Regions from separate parts of the Kocuria sp. HSID16901 genome, predicted to be linked through region 2. Evidence: riboswitches for the same ligand, from Rfam matches in the RefSeq annotation. Region 2 holds a riboswitch; each other region holds the start of a gene.
The links. A riboswitch is a leader RNA that binds a small molecule or an ion and turns the genes downstream of it on or off. The one in region 2 is predicted to bind S-adenosylmethionine.
Positions count from the first base shown of each region.

Region 1: it holds a riboswitch for S-adenosylmethionine, as region 2 does, so the genes downstream of both, metE (5-methyltetrahydropteroyltriglutamate--homocysteine S-methyltransferase) here and D8M21_RS08635 (LLM class flavin-dependent oxidoreductase) in region 2, are expected to answer to the same signal.
Region 3: it holds a riboswitch for S-adenosylmethionine, as region 2 does, so the genes downstream of both, D8M21_RS06040 (cobalamin-independent methionine synthase II family protein) here and D8M21_RS08635 (LLM class flavin-dependent oxidoreductase) in region 2, are expected to answer to the same signal.
Region 4: it holds a riboswitch for S-adenosylmethionine, as region 2 does, so the genes downstream of both, D8M21_RS07160 (bifunctional o-acetylhomoserine/o-acetylserine sulfhydrylase) here and D8M21_RS08635 (LLM class flavin-dependent oxidoreductase) in region 2, are expected to answer to the same signal.

Region 1 covers NZ_RBLM01000003.1:300,486-306,303, reverse strand. Annotated here, with positions in the region: gene D8M21_RS06485 (TetR/AcrR family transcriptional regulator) at 1-467, shown strand, start outside; gene metE (5-methyltetrahydropteroyltriglutamate--homocysteine S-methyltransferase) at 525-3,872, opposite strand; SAM riboswitch class I at 3,980-4,094, opposite strand; gene D8M21_RS06475 (DsbA family protein) at 4,268-4,936, opposite strand; gene D8M21_RS06470 (hypothetical protein) at 5,094-5,675, shown strand.
Region 2 covers NZ_RBLM01000006.1:15,872-21,689, reverse strand. Annotated here, with positions in the region: gene paaC (1,2-phenylacetyl-CoA epoxidase subunit PaaC) at 1-538, shown strand, start outside; gene paaD (1,2-phenylacetyl-CoA epoxidase subunit PaaD) at 544-1,122, shown strand; gene paaE (1,2-phenylacetyl-CoA epoxidase subunit PaaE) at 1,124-2,326, shown strand; gene D8M21_RS08640 (enoyl-CoA hydratase/isomerase family protein) at 2,349-3,119, shown strand; SAM riboswitch class IV at 3,215-3,336, shown strand; gene D8M21_RS08635 (LLM class flavin-dependent oxidoreductase) at 3,456-4,943, shown strand; gene D8M21_RS08630 (TetR/AcrR family transcriptional regulator) at 5,115-5,765, shown strand.
Region 3 covers NZ_RBLM01000003.1:198,836-204,653, reverse strand. Annotated here, with positions in the region: gene D8M21_RS06045 (amino acid permease) at 1-1,408, opposite strand, end outside; SAM riboswitch class I at 1,715-1,809, shown strand; gene D8M21_RS06040 (cobalamin-independent methionine synthase II family protein) at 1,814-3,007, shown strand; gene D8M21_RS06035 (PTS sugar transporter subunit IIA) at 3,050-3,562, shown strand; gene D8M21_RS06030 (glucose PTS transporter subunit IIA) at 3,680-5,755, shown strand; gene purU (formyltetrahydrofolate deformylase) at 5,767-5,818, opposite strand, start outside.
Region 4 covers NZ_RBLM01000004.1:115,191-121,008, forward strand. Annotated here, with positions in the region: gene metX (homoserine O-acetyltransferase MetX) at 1-789, opposite strand, end outside; gene D8M21_RS07160 (bifunctional o-acetylhomoserine/o-acetylserine sulfhydrylase) at 805-2,199, opposite strand; SAM riboswitch class IV at 2,322-2,435, opposite strand; gene D8M21_RS07165 (amino acid permease) at 2,608-4,041, shown strand; gene D8M21_RS07170 (S9 family peptidase) at 4,083-5,818, shown strand, end outside.

The sequences.
Region 1 (5,818 bases), on a different contig from region 2:
CCCACTTCGAGGGAAAGGCCGACATCATGCGCGGCACCGCAGAGAGCATTTTTCGCGCCGCGATCAACGACCTTCGAGAGTTACAACGTGACAAGCGTTACCGACCCACCCCTGCCGATCTCGTCAAACTCTTGGCCATTACCCTCCGAAATATCGGTCTCGGCCCCCTTCTGATTCAGTTCATTTCGGAATCCACGGTCAACCCGGAACTTGCCGGCGTCGCACAAGAGAACTTGAGACGGGCTCGCACGGTCTTATCTGAGAACCTCATCCCGTGGACCACCGCTCGGGCCGAAGAACGAGGGGACTCCCTAGATCCCGCCGACCCTTCGACGGATCCCGAACGCATTGCCAACGTCATCATGGTGATTTTGCACGGATTTTTACTGCGCACTTCCGTGGAACCTGACGTGAACCTCGAAAGACTTGCCGCCGACGTAGCGACCTTGATGCCAGACATTCCCTAAGCTCGGACGCACGACGGCGGGGCCCGCCGCAGCAGACCCCGCCGTCGTCGTCATGCGCTAGACCGCGACCGTTTCCCGGACCCCATGGGCGCCCGCCACCAAATGCCGCAAGGCCGCCGTTGTTTCGGTGTAGCCCCGGGTTTTCAGACCACAGTCGGGATTGGCCCAAAGCCTCCCGCGGGGAACCACCGAAGCAGCGGTGGCCAGCAACTCGCTAATTTCCTCCTGCGCCGGAACGCGCGGCGAATGAATATCCCACACGCCGGGACCGATGCCCCGCTCAAAGCCGATCTCGGACAACGGTCCGAGGAGCTCCATGCGCGACCGGGCGGCCTCGACGCTCGTCACGTCCGCATCTAAGGCGTCAATCGCCGAGAGCACCTCGCCGAATTCCGAATAGCAGAGATGGGTGTGGATCTGCGTTTCGGGTCGGACTCCCGACGTCGCGATGCGGAAGGCACGGACCGACCACTCCAGGTAGTCGGCGTGATCGCGACGTCGTAGGGGAAGCAGTTCCCTCAGGGCCGGCTCGTCGACCTGGATCGCACGAATCCCGGCCGCTTCCAGATCGCGCACCTCGTCTCGGAGGGCCAGCGCGACTTGTTCCGCCGTCTCGGAAACCGGCACGTCCTCGCGGATGAACGACCAGGCCAGGATGGTGACCGGCCCGGTCAGCATGCCCTTGACCGGACGGTCGGTGAGAGATTGCGCGTACGAGGCCCACGGCACGGTGATGGCTTCTCCCCCAATTCCCGGGCCAACCCGCTTGACGTCCCCCCACAAGATCGACGGCCGAGTGCAGCGCGAACCGTACGACTGCACCCACCCGTGTTGTGTGGTGTCAAAGCCCTCAAAGTGCTCGGCAAAATACTGCACCATGTCGTTGCGCTCAGGCTCGCCGTGCACCAAAAGGTCCAGGCCGATGTCCTCTTGCAGGGAGATGACCTCGCGAATTTCCTGCCGAAGCCGGGAGTCGTAATCCGCATCGGAAACGCGGCCGGCGCGATGGGCGGAACGCACGGCCCGCAATTCCGGGGTCTGTGGGAAGGAGCCAATGGTCGTGGTGGGAATCTGGGGCAAGTCCGCGGCAACCCCGCGCTGCTCTTGAGCTTCCCGACGCACCTCGAAGGGTTCGCGGCGGGCATCGTCTTCTGAAAGGCGAGCGCGTCGTTCGCGGATTTCGATCCGTCGCACACCCTCGGTCTCAGCACGGTGGCGCAGAGCCTCGTCCGACTCCCGAAGTTGCTCCTCGATCGCGTCTCCGCCTTCCGCAAGGCCTCGGGCGAGGGCGACCGTTTCCTCGACCTTTTGGTCCGCGAAGGCCAACCATCGCTTCGGCGCCTCGGACAGACGTGTTTCCCGCTCGACGTCGTGAGGGACGTGAATAAGGGAGGTCGAGGTGCACACCGAAACGCGCGCTCCTGCGTCCCGTAACCGTTCCACCAGGTCGAAGGCACGACGAAGATCCGTGCGCCACACGTTGCGCCCATTGACGACGCCGGCCACCAACGTCGGGGAGTCTGGACGGGTAAACAGTGCGAGCTGCTCTGGGGAAAGGTCTCGGAGGACGCCGCGCTCGGGCCCCGAAGTGAGGTCCACATGAACCGCTTCGACGCCGCTCTCGACCAAAGGCTCCAACAACCCCTCGGCATCTCCATAAGGCGTGGTGACCAGGAGGGAGGGGCGTCCATCACCGCGAGATTCGGTGAGCTGACGGTACGTTTCACGCACCGCCTCCGCGAGATCCGGACGGTCGACGTCCGCCACCAGTCCCGGTTCGTCGAGTTGAACCCAGTCGGCTCCGGCCGCACCCAAGTCCGCAATGATCTGCCGATAGACCTCGGTCAGATCCTGAAGGCGGCTCAGTGGGTCGAACCCCTCCGGGGCGTCATCGTCCGCCTTGGAAAGGAGCAAGAACGTGATCGGACCAACCAGTGCGGGCCGGAGCTTCTCCGGGGATCCCGACGACGCCGCGTCCTGCAACTGTCGGCCAAACTCGCTCGTATTCGCACTCAACGGGGTCTCCGGACCAATTTCCGGCACCAGGTAGTGATAGTTCGTGTCGAACCATTTGGTCATTTCGAGCGGCGAATGGGCGTCATCGCCACGGGCCAGAACAAAGGCGGCGTCTTCGTCCAGAGCCCCGGCGTCGTCACGCAGATCCGCGAGGCGTCGAGGAACTGCGCCGGTGGCCAACACGACGTCGAGCACCTGGTCGTAGAGGGCCCACGAGGCCGGGATCGACGCCGCGTCGGTCAGCCCCAGCCGTTCGAGCCTTTCCGTGGCCGCGCTCCTCACTCCCTTCACGGCGTTCGCTAGATCGTCCCGTCCATGGGTACCGCTCCAGTACTTCTCGAGCGCACGTTTGATCTCTCGATCGGGTCCAATTCGCGGATACCCCACGATGGTCGCGGAAGGTACGCGCCGCCTAGCCTCGGCAGGGTTTGCTTCCGGGACAGTCTGCTGGCTGGTCTGTTCATTCTGGCGCTGGGTCACGATGTTCTCCTGAGAAGTCAGTGGGGATTCGGTGCGTCCGGCACGCAAACCGAGACGGTCTACGAGCTCGAGGGCAGCTCGATGTTCGTTGAAGGTGTAAAGGTGAAGTCCGGGTGCTCCGGCGTCGAGGGCTTGGCGGGCGAAGTATTCTGCGTGATCCACGCCGACGGCCAGCCTCTCGGCTTCGGTACGGGCGGTTTCGAGTCGATGAGCGAAATCCGCATCCGGCGCGAGGCCCGCGAGTTCACACACCCGGAGGTACCTCTTCAGGCTGGTCACCGGAAGGATCCCGGGAACCAACGGCAGGTCCACCCCGTTGGCCGAGGCGCGGGTGACAAGGTCGGAGTAGTGCGTCGGGTCCGTATAGACCTGCGTGATCGCAAAGTCCGCACCGGCTCGCTGTTTGGCGAGCAGCACCTCGGTGTCCTGGTGGATGCTCGAGGAATCCGGGTGACGGACCGGATAGGCCGCAACTCCGACGGCGAGCCGTCCGGCGCACAATTCGGGCACTCTTTGCCGCTCGACGTCGCGAATGAGCTCGACCAGATGACGGGCGAAGGGAAGTTCCTCGGAGAGCAGGTGGTGGCCCTCTGGCCTATCTCCACGGAGCGCCAGGAACCCCCGAACCCCGAGATCAATCATCTCGCCGATCAACTCGTGGAGCTTCGGGGCGGGTTGTCCGGTGGCGATCACGTGGGCCAACGGGCGAAGGCCGGTGCGATGAACCAGATGGTCCAGCAATCTGAGGCTTTGCCGGCGTCGTTGTCCGTCCACGGCGGCGGTCACCGAGACGTAATCGGGCCGAACCTCTTCTAATTTCTCGACGGTCGCGGCCAATTTCTCTTCGCTGATCCGCCCTCGCGGCGGATATAACTCGAAGGAAAGTGCCGGTGGGTGGTGTGGTTTCACGGCGGGTTCTCCTTTCGGATACGCCCGATGCAGCGTGAAAACCGTGCGGCCGACGGCGAAGAGAGGGTCGATCGTCGACCCCGCTACCGCCGACCGAGGTTCAATGCACTCCATCGGTCCTGGCGGGAGCACCTTTCCGTGAATATGCGACGAGAGTAATTCGTCTCACGGTGGTTGCTGTGACGTCGTCGAGCCAGGTCTCTCAGTCACTCTGGATAGATACGGTGCTATTCAAGCCCGCGGCTTTGGTGTTCCTCAAGGATTTGACGCGAAATGTCGAGTGTCGTCAGGTAAGACGACGTGACGTCACGCGCGGGAAACATTTCGGAACTAACCTTCTCGAGACGAAATGTGAGCGAGGACCGTCAATTCTTGCTCACGCTGGAGACACAAACTCACTCATCATCTGTCATCTCTTCGAAGGTGTGGATCATGCGGTCCAGACTGCAATTTGCATCCAAATCCCGTACCACCAATCCATCCACCACGAATGCAGGGGCTCCTGCGATGTCCAGCGCTTCCGCTTCGTCGCGCTGCGCCTCCACGGCCTGCTTCACCTCGGGACTGTCCATTTCCTCCAGGAACCGCCCTGGGTCGATACCGAGGGAGGCCGCGAATCTCACGAGGCATTCGAACAACGCGTACGGGCCGCCCGCCCCTTCCCACTCCGACCGGTGGCGCAGGAGAAGATCCGCCATCTCCGGAAACCGATCCAGCCGCTCTGCAGCCTCCATCGCATAGGCAACCGGGACGGCAGATCCGTGAAGACTCAGGGGATAGTTCTTGATGTCGAGGTTCATGCGGCCGCTGAGCCTCCGCCCCGCCTCATAGAAAGTTCGGTAGGCCTCCTCGGCGTATCGACTCTGATAGTCGATGTACATCACGGCCGTGGGCGCACCGGGCTGATGGTGGTTGATGTGCGTTGCTTCCACGCTCGACCAAGCCGCCGGCGCTGGGCCGTCCGAGGCCAGGCCCACCCGGGCATCCGTGGACATGTAGGCCGCGCATCCGAGGGTCAGAACACCCACCAGAGCCACGACTCCCCACTGACCAATCTTCGCCATGGCTCCCTCATTCGCCAGTTTCAGCCCTTTAGTCGGAAATCGATAAAGAACAGACTAGTCCAAATTTGGTCTACACCCAAGTAACTTTCATTGTGGTGCGGATAATTCCGTGATTACATAGGAAAGTCACCAGAGTTTCGCCCCTCGAGAGGTAACAATGTCAGAGAACCACCCGAACCCCACGGGAAACCAGCCCCCTCAGTTCAACGGCGGTCCCGAGCAGGGAACCCCGCAGTACCAGGGCGGAAATCAGCCCGCCGGCCAGCCGGGTTACGGTCAGCCGCAGTATCAGGGCAGTGACTTCGGTCAGCGCAGCCCGTTGGACCGCCCGAAATCGGTCAAGACGGCGTCCGTGCTGATCTTCATCGTCGGTGGTCTGACAATTCTCGGCGGTCTCTTCGGGATGCTCGGCGGACTCGCCGCCAGCGCGTCGACCGAAGCAGCCGATGCCCTCCAGGGCATCCCCCCGGGAGCCCTCATCGGCCTCGGAGTCGTCGACATTATCTTGGGTCTCGTCTTGATCTTCGCCGGTGTGGCCGTTCGCAAGGGCAAGAACTGGGGCCGGATTGCCACTTTGGTCATCACGATCCTGCTGATCATCAGCTTCATCGTCTCCCTGATCGGCGGCAACTTTAGCGGCATCGTCGGCGTGGTCCTCCTGATCATCGCCTCCGTGAACCTCTGGAAGGGCGAAGGCGCGGCCTGGTTCAAGACCCTCCAGGGTCACCAGGCTCGCTAAGACGAAAAGCTTTAAGGGGCAACGGCAACGTTGCCTTGGGCAAGGGGACGGACCATATGGTCCGTCCCCTTGTTGCGTGAGCCGGCACCCACTGGTGCTCGTTGACAGTCCCCCAAGCCGAGGGCCACACTGGATGTAAGGCA
Region 2 (5,818 bases):
CTTCCGCACTGAGGAGGAATTCCGCTCGTGCCGCCTCGTCGAGCAGGAGAACGGGGACTTCGGTCAGACCATGGCCCGCCAGCTCATTTTCTCGATGTACCAGTACCACCTCTACACCGCTTTGCAGGGTTCGGCCGACTCGACCCTGGCCGCCATCGCGGATAAAGCGGTCAAAGAGGTCGAGTATCACGTGGACCACGCCTGTCAGTGGGTTCTTCGTTTGGGCTTGGGAACCGAAGAGTCCAAGCGGCGTCTCGGCGCGGGACTGATGTCCATGTGGCCGTACGTTGAGGAATTGTTCACGGATGATGCCCTGATCGACGAGCTCGACGGCGTCGCGGTCCGACCCTCGACCCTGAAGGAACCGACCCTGCGCTCCATCGAATCCCTTCTGACAGAGGCCCACATGCCCGTGCCCGACGTCGCCCAAGCGCGGCTATCGACCGAGCTGCGCGACGGGGCCTACTCCGAATTCCGGGGGTACATTCTGGCCGAGATGCAATCGCTGGCCCGGCAACACCCCGGCGCGACGTGGTGAGCTGAATGCCCACGACCTTTAACACCGCACCGGATCAGCAGGCGGCCCATCTTGACCGCCCGCTACCGCTTGGGCCCTCGAAGCGACCAGCGGATCCCGCCGATGCCGCGCTGTGGGACTTGGCCGCGACCGTCTGCGACCCCGAGATCCCCGTCCTGACTCTCGCCGACTTAGGGGTCTTGAGGGATGCCTACGTGGACGGGCGCGGAGCCATCGTCGTCATCACGCCAACCTATTCGGGGTGTCCGGCCATGGACGCGATGGCCGAGGACATCGTGGCCGTACTCTCCCACGCGGGGTATGAGCAGATCCGTATTGAGAAGGTCTTGCGCCCCGCCTGGACCACCGACTGGATGAGTCCCGACGGTCGCGACAAGCTCACGGAATACGGCATCGCTCCGCCCAGCGGAGATTCCGCACCGGGACACCACAGCGGCCCGGTCCGATTGAGCCTCTCCGTCAAATGCCCCCACTGCGGCTCCCTCAAGACCCGCGAGATGACCCGCTTCGGCTCGACGTCGTGCAAGGCCCTTTGGGTGTGCTCCGAATGCCTCGAGCCCTTCGACTACTTCAAGGTTCACTAACATGAGCATTTCCCCCTCGGAACAGACCCCGGCCCCCACGAAAGACGCCGCCTCCCCGGCCCCCCGACGTCGGGCCACCTTCAACAGCCTCCCCGTGACGGGTCTGCGAAAGCTGACCCAAGAATCCGTCGAGGTGACGTTTGGGGTGCCCGAGGAACTCGTCGATGACTACGACTACCTCCCCGGGCAGTACGTGGCATTGCGCGCCGATATCGACGGGCGAGAGGTGCGTCGGTCCTACTCGATCTGCGCGGAACCCAAGCCGGGCGAACTTCGCGTCGCGATCAAGAAAGATATGGGCGGCACCTTTTCTACGTGGGCCAATGACGAGCTAGCGGTCGGCGACGAGGTGGAGGTCATGAACCCGCAGGGTGCCTTCACCTCAATATCCACGAAGCTCACCTCGATGAATCACCCTCAGGAGTTGGCACAGGAAGAGGTGCGCAAATCGCCACGGGCTCACGTCGTCGCCGTGGCCGCCGGTTCCGGCATCACGCCGATTATGGCGATCGCGCGTTCATTGCTGGCGGCCTCGGATCACACCACCTTTGACCTCATCTACGCGAATCGTTCGGCCATGGACGTGATGTTCGCCGAGGAATTGGGCGACCTGAAGGACAAATACCCGTCCCGCTTCGCGGTGCATCACGTGTTGTCTCGCGAACAGCGCATTTCTCCCTTGCTGTCGGGCCGAATCGATCCAGAGAAATTGGAGGAACTGCTAGATCGTGTGATTCAGGTCGAGACCGTGGACGAGTGGTTCCTCTGCGGACCGTTTGACCTGGTCCAGCTGTGTCGTGACGCGCTGGGGCAACGGAGCGTCTCGGAGGAATCGGTCCGTTTTGAACTGTTCACCACCGGCAAGCCGGAGAAGCCCTCCGGACAACAAGGCCGTGAGGTTCGAGCCGACCCGAAGGGACAAAATTTCCAGATCACCTTCACGCTGGACGGTAATTCGGGAACTGTGGACACACCCGTGGACGCCCAAGAGACCGTGCTGAACGCCGCCTTGCGTGTTCGCCCCGATGTTCCTTTCGCGTGCGCCGGCGGCGTCTGCGGCACATGCCGGGCCAAGGTGGTGCGCGGGAATTTCACGATGGAGGAAAACTTCGCTTTGGAGCCGGACGAGGTCGAGGCCGGATATGTGCTGACCTGCCAAACCAGACCCACGGCCGACGGCCTCGAGGTCGACTACGACGCATAACCACCCATCGGAAGGATCCCCAGTGATCGAGCTGACCATCGCCGACGACGTCGCCACCATCGTTCTCAACGCACCCCGCAAACTCAACGCGCTCAACATGGACGACCTCGAAGAACTGTCCCGGGTCTACCTGGAAGCCGAACGGGCCGAGGTTCGCGCCCTTGTCGTGCGAGGAGAAGGCCGGGCCTTTTGCGCGGGCCGTGACATCTCGGAGGTGGACCCCGCGCACGACGACGTCGAGGCCTACCTCGGACAGCGTGCCGAATCCCTCTTCCGCCAGATGGCGGGTTTTCCGGCACCGACCTTCGCGGCCGTTCACGGCGCCTGCCTGGGAGTGGGTTTGGGGTTGGCGATCTCGACCGACGTCGTTTACGTGGCGGAGGACGCCAAGATCGGCTCACCATTCGCGAACCTTGGGGCGACCCTCGACTCAGGTGGACACGCCTTGTTCTACGAGCGGCTGGGCGCGCACCGGGCCTTGGACCTCATCTATACGGGCGACATGATGAGCGGTGCGGAGGCCGTCGCAGCGGGGCTTTTCTCTCGCGCCGTCCCCGCGGACGAGCTCCTCGAATTCACCATGACCCGCGTGAACCGGGTGGCGCAGGGGGCGACACATGCCTATCTCGCGTCGAAGGGGCTCGTGGCACAGCTGCGCGACCGTCGGGTTGGCCTATGGGAGTCCATGGAGGCGGAATCAGGGGAGCAAGCGAGGTTGTGCTCGACGGAAGACTATGCGGAAGGGTTCGCCGCCTTCCAGCAGAAACGGACCCCCACGTTTCGGGGGAAGTAGCGCACGCCGTCCTGACATGTAACACGGCGAAAAATCGGTAATACTCCTGCACGGTGTGGTTCGAGGACTAGCACTTCCATAGGCTGGACCACAGAGATCAAGAGACCCAACGAGAAGCTCTGGCTAGTTGGGCGGCAACCCTCTCCCGTAGCGGGGTGCCCCAGATGATGATCGGGCTCCGCCGGCCTCACCGCAGGCGGCACAGCAAGTACGGCGCGCAGTCATTCGGCGCCACCGCGTGAAAGATTGTGCCGGTTATCCACACCATCGGGATTCGGCCGCAACGCTTCGGGCATGCGGAGACCAGGAGAGCATCCAGGCACCGAAAGGACTCCGATGTCGGACAAAAAGCGAATCGCGATCAACGCCTTCGATATGACCTGCGTGGGTCACCAGAGCTTCGACCTCTGGCGTCACCCGCGCTCGCGGGCCACCGAATACAACACGCTAGAGTATTGGACCGACCTGGCCAAGACCCTGGAAAAGGGCCTTTTCGACGGCGTCTTCCTCGCCGACGTCGTGGGCATCTACGACATCTACCGCAATTCTGCGGCTCCCTCGATCCGTGGCGGCGCACAGGTCCCGGTCAACGATCCATTCACGCAAATCTCCGCGATGGCGGCGGTCACCGAGCATCTGGGCTTCGGCATCACGAGCGCGGTCACCTATGAGCAGCCGTACACGCTGGCCCGAAAATACGCCACGCTGGATCATCTGACCAAGGGGCGCGTCGGTTTCAACGTCGTGACCTCGTATCTGCCGTCTGCGGCGGAAAACCAGGGGCTTCCGCGGCAGATCGAGCACGATACTCGCTACGAGATCGCCGAGGAGTTCCTCGACGTCTGCTACAAGCTGTGGGAAGGATCGTGGGAGGACGACGCCGTCGTGGCCGACCGTGAGGCCGGCGTGTATGCCGATCCCGCGAAGGTCCACCCCATCCAGCACCGCGGTGAGTATTTTTCCGTGCCGGGAGCATCCCTTACGGCGCCGTCCCCGCAGCGCACGCCCGTCATCTTCCAGGCTGGGGCTTCCTCACGTGGCCAAGCTTTCGCCGGGCGGCACGCCGAGGCCGTGTTCGTGGGTGGCTTGCGCCCAGACCTGACGCGGTACATGACAGACAAGATCAGGGACGAGGCCGAGGCGGCCGGACGCAATAGGGACGACGTCAAAATCTTTGCAATGCTCTCCGTGATCGTGGATGAAACCGACGAGAAGGCCCAGGCCAAGTACGAGGATTACCTTCAGTACGTTTCCACGGAAAGCTCGCAGGCGATCATCGGCGGTTGGTCCGGAGTGGATCTCTCCGAATTCGGCGAAGACGAGGTACTTAACTACGTCAAGACAGACTCGATCCAGTCCTTCTTGACCCCGTTTACGTTGCAGTCCAAGGACAAGGAATGGACCCGTGAGGAGATCGCCAAGCATTGCGCGATTGGTGGCATGGGTGACGTGATCGTTGGTGGCCCGGAAAAGGTTGCCGACGAGTTGGAGCGGTGGATCGACGAGGGAGGGCTCGACGGCATCAACCTCGCGTACCACGTGACGCCGGGATCCTTTGAGGACTTCGTGGAATTCGTGGTACCCGAGTTGCAGAAGCGCGGCCGCTACAGGACGGAATACGAGGGTTCGACATTCCGCGAGAACTTGTATGGCGCGGGTCGCACGAGCATTTCGGGCGATCACCCAGCGGCAACCTACCGAGGCGCGTATGAGGGCATGCCATCAACCGCCGATACCGCCGCCCGCGACCTCAGCGGACAAGCTGAAGCCCCCGCCGACGGGCAGTCGTTGCGTCCGGCGGAGAAAGCAGTAACGGGCTCCTAGGAGTCGAAGATTCGGTACCACGCGGCCGGCGTTCCTCTCCTGATGAGGAGGAACGTCGGCCGTTGTCGTCGTCTGGGGTTGATGTCAATACATAGGGCCGCAAAGTAAATGAGAGGAATTCCACACTCGGTGCAGTTGTGCATATTTTGCAGTACTGCATAAACTGCATGGGTGCCTTCAACCGAACCATCTCTCAGGGAACGACGTCGCGAGCGGACGTGGAATGCCATCCACTCGGCCGCACGACGTCTTGCGACCGAACGCGGGCTCAAGCAAACGACCGCGGAGGTCATCGCGGAAGAAGCGGGGGTTTCCCCGCGCACGTTCTTCAACTACTTCGCAACGAAGGAAGACGCCGTCATTGGGCTGCGTCCTCCGGAGATGACAGAAGAAATTCTCGCGTCGGTTGAGGCGGATAGCTCGGAAGGTCTTCTCGCACAGGCCTCCCAATTGCTCGCCAAGGTCGTGTACGGCTCCTTCGGGGACGACATCGTGGAAGTCGCCAAGGAGCTGGTGAAGGATCACGAGGAGCTTCGGCAACGCCTGAAAATTCACATGTTGCGTTGCGAGCAGAAGCTCACGGACTACCTGATGGGCCTCGACTGGCCTACGTATCGGTCCACGGGTGAATTTGTCCCTCGCGAACCTGCGGAGTCGGAGCCGGACCCGGAGCAAGAGGAGCGCATTCGCGCGGTCGTCTTGATGGCCACGGCCGTCCTTCGGTACCTCGAATTTGGGGCGCGGTCCACGCCCGAAGAGTATTCCGCGTCGATCAAGAGCACCGTTACTTTGTTTTCCACTATCGTCAAGGAGCCTCGTTGAGTACTTCATATTCACCGCGCCATGCCGTCGGGCATGGTTCGAACGACGTCGGG
Region 3 (5,818 bases), on a different contig from region 2:
CCACAAACCACCCAATGATCAAGGCCGGGATGATGATGATCATCGAAGCCAAGGTGTAGGTACCCACCGGATAGTCGAAGCCGATCAGCACGACCACACCAACGAGGAATACCAACGTAATCCAGTTGGTGAACGGTGCCCAGGGCGCCCGATACTCGGGCCGCTTGTACTTGCCCTGTTTGGCTAGCTGCACGAACTTCATGTGCGCCAACGCGATCGCGGCCCAACCGGCGATGATGCCGAGCGAGGCAATATTCAGCACGATTTCAAAGGCCTCGTCCGGGACGAAGTAGTTCAACACCACGCCCAACAGCGCGACACCCGCGGTCAGCAGAATGCCGCCGTAAGGAACGCCGGATTTGGTGAGGTGCTGTGCGAACTTCGGCGCGGAACCCGCCATCGACATCGAGTGAAGAATGCGTCCCGTGGAATATAGACCCGCGTTGAGCGAGGAGAGGGCCGCAGTGATGACGACGAGCTCCATGATCGGGCCAGCCGCGCTGACGTTGATCGAGGAGAAGAACGTCACGAACGGCGACTCATCCGCGCTGAAGGCCGTGTACGGCAGCAAAAGGCAGAGCAGGAAGATCGCGCCCACGTAGAAGACCGCGATACGCAGGATCACGGTGTTGATCGCCTTGGGGATCACCTTTTCCGCGTTCTTGGTTTCGCCCAACGTCGTACCCACCAGCTCGATGGAAGCGTACGCAAATACGACACCCTGCATGATGACCAGTGCCGGCATGATGCCGTTCGGGAAGAGGCCGCCGTTATCGGTGATCAGACCCAAGCCGCGGGGCGAACCGGTGGGCGTCCCGAAGATCACGAAGAAGATGGCCAGGACCAGGAAGGTCACCAGCGCGACGACCTTGATCAAGGCGAACCAGAATTCCATCTCGCCGAAGACCTTGACCGAAATCAAGTTCATGAGAACCACGATCACGATCACCAGGAGGGCAATCAGCCACTGTGGAATCGCGTCGATGAAGGCGCTGTATTGACCGAACCAGTGCACGTAGATCGCGATCGCGGTGGAGTCCACGATCGCGGTTGTGGCCCAGTTAAGCCAGTACATCCACCCGGAGACGTACGCCGCCTTTTCACCGTAGAACTCTCGGGTGTAGGAGACGAAAGAGCCTGAGGAGGGGCGGTGCACGACGAGCTCACCCAGAGCTCGAAGAATCAGATAGGCGATGATGCCGCAGAGGGCGTAGTCCAGAAACAGCGAGGGGCCGGCACTCGCGAGACGGCCACCGGCGCCCAAGAACAGGCCCGTACCGATAGCACCGCCGATCGCAATCATTTGGAGCTGACGAGGCCCGAGACTTTGATGGAAGCCCGCCTGCTCTTGTTCGAATGCGGATTCCTCCGGGTCCTTGCTCACCTGTTGTTGAGTCTTATCAGACATAAATTCCCTTTTAAGAGACGAGTCATCGCACGTTTCCGCCCGATACCCGTGCGAGACGGTGGGCATCGGTAGATGCGCGCGACGGCGATGTAGTTTCCCCTGTTTGGGGCGTGGTTCCCCAGTCCTCAGATTGAGCACAGAGCGATTCCCCGTGACCCACATGATCCTGGTGTGTAATCGACACCATAACCCCATTCGTCACAAATCGGTAACACGAAACAGTGGCGCAACAGCGTGTCACAGGCGTGATTTCAGCGCCCTCGATTGGATTCCCTAGTCAACGCCGGGAAAGGTGAATTGGGTACATCACCATCCCGAGCGGCCGAGAGACCTGGCTCTACGACGTCGCAGCAACCGAACCCTTTCCATGGGAGCGGTGCTCACGCCAGGATCGATGGAGGAATCATGTTGAGGAGCACCGATCGCATCCGGACGACCCACGTCGGGTCCCTGCCCCGCACCGACGAGCTGATCCAAGCCAATGCCCGACGCCGCGACGGCAAGATCACCGACGAAGAATTTCGTCGCACTTTGTCCGCCTCGGTGGATGACATCGTGGCCCGTCAGGTCGAGTGGGGCATCGACACCGTCAACGACGGCGAATACGGTCACGCGATGGTCGACGACATCGACTACGGCGCCTGGTGGCACTACTCCTTCGCCCGAACCGGGGGCCTTGAGACCGTCGACGGCGCCTCATTCCGGGAGATCCTCAGCGAGCCGGGCAACGGCCGGTACAACAGTTTCGCCGTGCGTCGAGACTGGAACCGCTTTGCGGACTTCTATCGTTCCATCGACCTCGGCAACGACCCAGACGGCGAATTTCCGATCGCGACCGGGCCGCTGACCTACGAAGGCCGGGACGCCGTAGAGACCGACATCGCGAATCTGAAATCCGCCGTCGATCAGAACGGCGCGTCGGAGGCCTTCGTGGCGTCCCTCTCCCCCGGATCAGCCTCCCGCATCGGCAATCGGTACTACGCGACGGACGAAGAGTTCATCTATGCCTGGGCCGATGTGCTTCACGAGGAATATAAGGCCATCACCGACGCCGGTTTCATTCTTCAGTTAGACGACCCGTCGATCGCCGAGGCGTGGGATCAGCTGGTCCCCGAGCCGAGCATCGACGAGTATCTCTCGTTCAATCGCCTCGCAATCGAGGCCGCAAACCATGCCCTGCGCGGCATACCCGAAGATCAGGTGCGCTTTCACCTGTGTTGGGGATCCTGGCACGGCCCCCACAGCACCGACATCGAGATCAAACATCTCATCGAGTCGCTCTTCACCATTAATGCCGGGGCTTACGTCTTCGAAGCCGGCAACGTCCGCCACGCTCACGAGTGGAAGGCGTGGGAAGACGTCGCCCTCCCCGAGGGAAAGATCATTGTGCCCGGAGTCGTGTCCCATTCGACCAATGTGGTCGAGCACCCCGAACTCGTTGCTCAGCGCATCGAGCAGTTCGCTTCCGTGGTGGGGCGGGAGAACGTCGTCGCGGGTACCGACTGCGGTTTGGGCGGACGGCTTCACCCGGATATCGCGGAGGCCAAGATCCGTTCGCTCGTGGAGGGTGCCCGCATCGCGAGCGATCGTCTGTTCTAGAGTGGGACGCGACATTGTGTTGCCTCACAAAGGACAAACGACATGAACACCGTTTCCTCTCACTTCACCGACGGTTCCGCCAAGGTGGGCCATCCGAGCGAGATCCTCAGCCCGGTGTCCGGCGAAGTCATCAGGATTGAGCACGTCGCAGATCCCGTTTTCGCGCAAAAGATGATGGGCGAAGGATTCGGGGTCCAGAATCCGACAAACGGAGACATCGTCGCTCCCGTCAGCGGCACGGTGACCGTGGCAACGAGCAGCAAGCACGCCCTCGGCATCAAAACCGAGGACGGCCTAGAGGTGCTGTTGCACCTGGGCATCGACACCGTGGAACTGCGAGGCGAGCCCTTCGACATCGAGATCGTCAAGGGCGATCGTGTAGAGGCCGGGCAATCCGTGGGCACCATGGACCTCAAAGCCATCGAGGACGCAGGCAAGGACACGACGGCGATCGTCGTCATCACCAACTCCGCGGATCGGCTGAGCTCACTGAACGTACAGGGCGGCGAGATCTCTGCGGGCGCGGTCGCCGCGTCGGCGACCGTTAAGGACTAGCCGAAAGGGATCGCCGCCACGCACCCCGTGGGTGCCCCCGTCAGGTGCGAAAAGCTACTCTTGTGTGTACCCCACGCCACATCGGCGTGGGGTACGACTCAATGAGGAGCCAGAACCATGAGCGAACTCCCAGAGGAACCCGTCGAGATTCTCGCCCCGGTCTCCGGCGAGGTCATCGATATCACCGCCGTCCCCGACCCCGTTTTCTCAGGGAAAATGGTGGGTGAAGGCCTTGGCATCAGCGAACCACACGGCTCAGAGATCGTGGCGCCGGTCGGCGGCACCGTAACGATGGTTGCGTCGTCGGGCCACGCGCTCGGCCTCAAGACGTCGTCCGGCCTGGAATTCTTGATCCACCTTGGCATCGACACCGTGGAACTTCACGGGAAACCCTTTGACCTGCGAGTCGCCAAAGGCGACGAGGTGGCTGCGGGCCAGGCACTCGGCACTGTGGATGTCCCCGCAATCCGCGAAGCCGGGAAGGACCCCACGGTGATCTTGGTGATCACCAACTCCGCCAAGAGACTCAGCCACTGGACCGTGGATCGCGGCGAGGCAGAAGCCGGTCAACCCATCGCCGCGGCCACCGCCAAGGTTGCGCAACCGGCCGAGAAATCCAGTAGTACTTCCGGCGCCACGGCGGCGAGCGCTACCGGAAGCGCCGAGGGCACCGCGACCCCACCAGACAACCCGTCGGAGACTCGCCCCGAGGAACTCACCGGCTATGACGCCTTGGCGTGGGACATCATTCATCACGTGGGCGGCGAGGACAATATCCGAAGCGTCACCCACTGCATCACCCGCGTGCGTTTCTACCTTAGAGATGACCAGAAGGCCGATGACGCAACCGTGGCCAACCTGGACGGCGTCATCGACGTCGCCAAGGGTGCCGGTCAATATCAGGTGGTCATCGGGCCTGCCGTGGAGGACGTGTACGCCGCCATCGAGAACCAGTTGGGCGATGCCGCGACCGCCGAAGACGCCTCGGCCGAAGAATCCGCCGCGGAACGCCCCGATACCGCTTGGGGGTGGGTCAAACACGGGTTCAGCTCGCTCATCGGAGTCATCACGGGATCGATGATCCCAATCATCGGGTTGCTCGCGGCCGCAGGAATTCTCAAGGGCATCCTGTCGCTGCTCCTGACCTTCGGCGTCACCACGGAGAATTCACAGACCTACGCGCTGATCGACGCGATGTCCGGAGCCGTCTTCTTCTTCCTGCCGATCTTTGTGGGATACACGGCGGCCCGACGGCTGGGTTCGGACCCCATCATCGTCGCGATCATCGGCGGCGTCCTCACATACCCAAGCCTGATCGAGATGTCCCAGGGCGAGGGCCGTGGATCCATTGCGGGCATGTCCCTCAATGGGGAATTTTTCGGTCTTCCGTATCACATGGCCGACTACTCCTCGACGATCTTCCCGATCATTGTGGCTGCCTGGTTGGCGTCCGTGGTGGAGCCTTGGCTCAAGAAGGTCATCCCCGTGACCTTGCGGATGATCCTGGTGCCGTTGGTCGAGGTCGTTGTGGTGTCGCTGGCGATCATCCTCGTGTTGGGGCCCATCGTCACGCTGATGTCCTCGGGCATCGCCCAAGGAATCCAGTTCCTCTACGATCTCTCCCCCGCAATTTCGGGGCTCATCATCGGTGGTCTCTATCAGTGCCTGGTCATTTTCGGCCTGCACTGGGCCGTCATCCCTCTGGTCGCGCAGGATATTTCCACGAGCGGACACTCTCAGCTCAATGCGCTGATTTCCGTGACGATGGTTGCGCAGGGTGGTGCGGTGGCCGCGGTCTTTTTCCGCTCGAAGATCCAGAAGATCAAGCAACTCTCCGGACCGGCCGCAATTTCGGCGTTCTGCGGGATCACCGAGCCGGCGATGTACGGCGTAAACCTCAAGTACGGCCGGGTGTTCATCATGGCTTCGTGCGCTTCGGCCGTCGGCGGCCTGCTGACGGGCCTGTTCCACGTCAACATGTGGGGCTTCACAGGGTCGCTGATCGGCTTCACGTCCTTCGTGAATCCCGCGGGCTTGGACTCGAGCTTCTGGGGCTATCTCCTATCCTCGGCCGTGGCGCTGGTCTTGTCCTTCACGTTGACCTGGTTCTTCGGGTTCCGCGATACCGACGTTGAGAAGGGCCGCGAGGTCAAGAAGGTGCGCCTCGGCCGCCGCGACCCTGCTGGCGTCTAGGCGCGGAAGGATCAGAAGACGATCGCGTGATTCCCGTGCCAGAACACGCGGTCCTCGGCATGC
Region 4 (5,818 bases), on a different contig from region 2:
AGGAAAGCGACCGAAGCGTTCGTGAAGTTCCGAGGCCGAACGGTACGTGATGTGGGCGATCCGCCGGGCCAGTCCCAATCCATGGACCGGGCCTGGACCCGCGTAGTAATCCCCGCCTGAGAAATCGGGGTCCTGACGAATCGCGAGGCTCTGAGCCTGCCCCCAAGACAGTTGCTCCGCCGTCGCCTCTGGGCCGCAGGCGATCACGGCACAATGCCCCACCCGTTCAGGGAAGGTCACCGCCCATTCCATCGCCCGTGCCCCGCCCATGGAACCGCCAATCACCAGCGAAAATCGTTCGATCCCGAGGGCATCCGCCAAGACCGCCTCGGCCTTCACGGAATCTCGGATGGTCACGAGAGGGAATCGCGAACCCCACGGTTCGCGATCCGGATCCACGGAGGCGGGCGCCGGAGACGCCGGGCCGGTAGATCCGTAACAACCACCCAGAATATTGGGACACACCACAAAATAGCGGTTAGTGTCGATCGCGGCACCAGGCCCGATCAGGCCCTCCCACCATCCCTCCTGCGCGGCCGCCAGGCGTTGCAGCTCGGGGGTGCTCTCGGAGGCCTGACCGCGGGCAGCGTGGGTGTCGCCGGTGAGGGCGTGCAGCACCAAGACGGCGTTGCTGGCGTCGTCGTTCAGGACTCCCCACGTCTCAAAAAAGAGTTCGGCGTCCGGGATGACCGCACCGCTCTCGAGACGAAGGTCCCCGATGCCGAAGCACCGGGCAACCCCTTCGTCCCACAGCGCGGCCTGGTCCGGCCGGGTACCTGCGATCGTCACTAAACCTCCTGACGCCTAGCGCGTAGCTCCCGCCGAGGCCGCACTCTCAGCGGAAGTGTTGGCCTGCCGCAGTTGCGCGAAGCCGTTGTCCAAGTCCGCGAGGATGTCATCGATATGTTCCAGACCCACGGACAAACGGACGAAGCCCGGCGCCACGCCCGCGTCCCGCAGCTCGCTCTCGGAAAGCTGGGAGTGCGTCGTCGACGCGGGGTGGATGACGAGGGAACGAACGTCACCGATATTGGCCACATTCGAGTGCAAGGTCAGGGAGTCCACAAATCGTTGAGCGGGCTCGGCCCCTCCCTCAACTTCGAATCCCACGATGGCTCCGACGCCGCGGGGGGCGTACTTGAGGCCCCGCTCGTACCAGCGGGAAGATTCGAGGCCGGCATAATGCACCTTGGTCACTTCCGGACGAGCCTCGAGCCACCGCGCCACGGCACGGGCATTCTCGACGTGGCGCTCGATGCGCAAGGACAGCGTCTCCAAGCCAACGGCGATATTGAAAGCGTTGGTCGGCGAAATGGAGGACCCAAGATCCCGCAACAGACTCACGCGAGCGCGCAGGATGTAGGAGAGATTGACCCCGAAAACACCATTCGGACCGAGGTCTTCGCCGAAGACCAAGCCGTGGTAGCTCGGGTCGGGCTGGTTGAACTGCGGGAAACGCTCCGGGTATCGCGAGTAGTCGAAAGCGCCCGAATCGATGATCACGCCACCGAGGCTCGTTCCGTGCCCACCCAGATACTTCGTGGCCGAATGCACGACGACGTCGGCACCCCATTCGAAGGGACGCAACAGATACGGGGTCGGAACGGTGTTGTCCACGATCAACGGAACCTCGGATTCGTGGGCCACCTGAGCGATTCCCTCGATGTCGAGGACATCACTGCGGGGGTTGGGAACCGTCTCACCGTAGAACGCCTTGGTGTTTGGCCGCACGGCGGCTCGCCACGATTCGGGATCGTCGAAGTCCTCAACGAAGGTCGTTTCAATCCCGTAGGTGCCGAGTGTGTGCTTGAGGAGGTTGTAGGTTCCTCCGTACAGGCTCGGGCTTGCGACGATGTGGTCTCCGGCTTGCGCCACGTTGAGGATCGCGATGGTGCTCGCGGCCTGACCCGATGCGACGAGCAAGGCTCCCACGCCGCCTTCGAGGGCAGCTAGCCGGTTCTCGACCGCTTCTTGGGTCGGGTTAGTCAAACGCGAATAGATCGGCCCCAATTCCTTGAGACCAAAGCGATGTGCCGCTTGCTCGGAATTCTGGAAGACGAAGGACGTGGTCTGGTAAATCGGCAGGGCCCGCGCACCGGTCGCGGAGTCAGGCTCCTGGCCCGCGTGAATCTGCTGAGTTTCGAATTTCCAGCCCTGGGGGCTATTCGGCGTAGGAAGGTTGGTCGTTTCCGTGCTCATGTTCTGCTCCTGAGTTATCAAGGGCATGGAGCGACCGGTCTGTGCGTCAGCCCGGGTCAACCCGACATCATCCGATGCACCGGGGAATGCGAAGCTCACTCACGTGATGACCGGGCACACCGCGCCCGCGCTTGTGGCCGCATTTTCACGACCACCTGGTCCTCACCCAGGGCACCCCACCGCGGTTGGAGGGTTGCCGGCCAGCAAGCTGGGGCTTGTCACTGGCTCTCTTGACCTGATTCAAGTTTTCTCCGGGCAGGGGCAACGGGTCAAGCTTGGGCCGGATGCTAAGCGCGCGTGACACGTCGTGACATTTATGACGTGGCTCGGTGCAGTTGCGTAACCTATCCAGAGTCAGATTCAAGGACCGATCGTGAGCCATAACGGTCACGAGCGCAAAGGAAGACCGTGCAAGAACGCAGTTCTACCCCGCAGACCCACTCGTCGGCCACCACCGACCCCGCACCGCAAACCCGGAGCTCGCTCCACCGTGGTCTCACTTTGCGACATATTCGTTTCATCGCTCTCGGTTCCGCCATTGGCACCGGGCTCTTCCTCGGCTCGGCGGACGCGATTCAATTCGCCGGTCCGTCCGTTCTGCTCGCTTACGTGATCGGCGGTGCCGCGGTCTTTATGGTCATGCGTGCCATGGGTGAGATGGCCATGGTGCACCCGGTGCCCGGATCGTTCTCGGATTACGCGACGCAGTACCTCGGCCGCTGGGCCGGATTCGTCACAGGCTGGAGCTTCGCCTTCGAAATGGCTCTCGTCGCGGTGGCCGACGTGACCGCCTTTTCCCTCTATATGCGCTTCTGGTTCCCGGGTTCGCCCAGCTGGGTCTGGATCGTCGCGGTGGTCGCCATCATCATGGGGATCAACCTGACGAAGGTCAAAGTATATGGCGAGGTGGAATTCTGGCTCACCATCGTCAAGGTGGGCGCGATCATCGCGATGATCGTGGGCGGCATCGCGCTCATGATCTTCGGCATCTCCCTGCACGATCAGGTGCAGCCGTCGGTCACCAATTTGTGGGAACAGGGTGGTTTCTTCCCGCACGGATTCACCGGATTCCTTGCGTGCTTCACCGTGGTGATGTTCGCCTTTGGCGGCGTCGAAACCATCGGTATTACCGCGGGGGAAGCGGAGAATCCGGGCAAGTCCATCCCGGGGGCCATCAACACCGTGCCCGTGCGGATTCTCCTGTTCTACGTTCTGGCCATGGGCGTCATCATGTCCCTCTACCCGTGGAGCAGCATCGGTAATGAGGGGTCGCCCTTCGTGCAGATCTTCTCTGGGCTCGGCATTCCTGCGGCGGCACACATCCTCAATGTGGTGGTCCTGACCGCCGCCGTCTCGGCGATTAACTCAGACATCTACGGTGCGGGCCGCATGCTGTTCGGTTTGGCTCAGCGAGGGCTGGCTCCGCGCTCGTTCACTCGAGTCTCACCCGGCGGCACACCCCGAATGACGGTGGCCGCGATGGGTCTCGTGTTGGTCGTGGGTGTGCTCGTCAACATCTTCTTCGAAAACGCTTTCCTCTACGTCGCAACACTCGTCACCTTTGCGACCGTGCTGGTGTGGGTCATGATTCTCGTGACGCACCTTGCGATGCGGCGGCAACGTCGACGCGAAGACACGGGGCCGTCTCCGTTCCCGACGCCGCTGTGGCCGGTTGCCTCGTGGGCGGCTTTGGCATTCATGGTGTTCGTGATCGTCTTGCTCGGGTTCTTCGAGGACACCAGGATGTCTCTGATCATCGGCGCCGTCTGGCTGGTTCTGCTGGCCGTTCTGTACCCGCTGACGCGCCGTTCCAGGCAACGCGCCGAGTCCGCCCAGGGCTGACGGCCGCCAGGCGAGGGTGTGCGGATTACTAGACTGGGCGCATGACTTCAGCTGAATCACGCACCGTGCATGGCCCGCAGTGGAATTCCGCGGCACAGCCGCCCCAAACCCGCAAGGTCCCCACCCAACGGTTGATGCACGGCGATGAATTCGTCGACGACTACGAATGGCTCCGGGCGAAAGACGACCCCGCCGTTCTCGACTATCTGAAGGCCGAGAACGCCTACGCCGAGGCTCTCACCGAGGGCCTCGGGGATCTCCGTTCGTCCATCGTGCAGGAGATCAAGGACCGCACCCAGGAGACGGATCTGTCGGTGCCAAATCGCCTTGGCGATTGGTGGTATTTCCAGCGGACCCGTGAGGGCGCCGACTACGCCATCTTCTGCCGCGTCCCCGCCCACAACACCGGCGACACGGCTCAGGACTGGACCCCGCCACAGGTACCGGTGGATGCGCCCCTGGAGGGCGAAGAGGTCCTGCTGGACTGCAATGAGGTTGCCGCCGACCTGCCGTTCTTCTCGCTGGGGGCTTTCCAGGTGACCCGCGACGGACGCTACCTGACGTATTCCGTGGACGAGACCGGAGATGAACGCTTCGATCAATACGTCAAGGATCTGACGACCGGCACGCTCCTTCCGGATGTCCTCCACGGAGTGTTTGCTGGTGGTTTCCTGACCCCAGACGGCTCTCATGTGATCTATTCCGTGGTCGATTCATCCTGGCGGCCCTACGAGGTTCGCGCGCACCGCTTGGGTACGGATGCCGCGGAGGATATCTCCCTGTGGAACGAGCCCGACGTAGCCCTCTGGCTTGGCGCCGAAGTCGCCTCCGACGAGCAACATCTGATCCTCGATGCCGGATGCTCGGAATACAACGAGACCAGGATCCTTCCGCTCTCGGAGTTGAACGGCCACTCGGCGCCCCGGCCGCGCGTCGTCGTCCCCCGCGAGGAACGGGTGCTCTACGAGGCCGATCCGGTCGATGTTCTCGGCACCACGTACCTGCTCGTGAATCACGATTCGGGTGCCCCCAATGGTGAGTTGCTGGCCGTGGCTCTGGCCGATGCGTGGGAGGCCGGATCGATCGAGGCCTTGCGCCGCGTCGGGACAGTTTTGCTCCCCGGATCCTCCACGCGCCGGATCAACGGCTTCATGGTGAATCGGACCCACCTGGCACTCAGCATGCGTGAGGGCGGTGTTGAAAAGGTTGGGGTGTCCCCGCTGGCCGACGTCGCATCGGCGATCGCCGGCACACCGCTTCCCGCCGTCGTCGAGCCTTTTTCAGCCGATGAGCTCTATACCGCGAAGATCTCCGCGATGTCGCTCCACTCCCCTGTGATTGGCTTGGGGTACATCTCCTACGTGACTCCGTGGCGACGCTACGACTATTTCCCAGAGTCAGACCGACTCGAGTTGCGGCGCGAGACCCCGGTGTTGGGTGGTTTCCGCACCGAAGACTACGTCGCACGCCGCGAGTGGGCCACGGCCCCGGACGGCACCCAAATTCCCGTTTCGGTGGTGCACCGGGCGGACCTCGACCTCACGGTCCCGCACCCGGTACTGCAGTACGGTTACGGTTCCTATGAGGCGAGTTCCAATCCCGGGTTTTCCATTGCCCGGCTGAGTTTGCTGGACCGCGGCGTTGTGTACGTGGTGGCCCATGTGCGCGGCGGTGGCGAGCTGGGGCGCGAGTGGTATCTCCAAGGCAAGAAGCTGAACAAAGAGAACTCGTTTACGGATTTCATCGCCGTCACGGATTACCTGGCGGAACAGCCGTG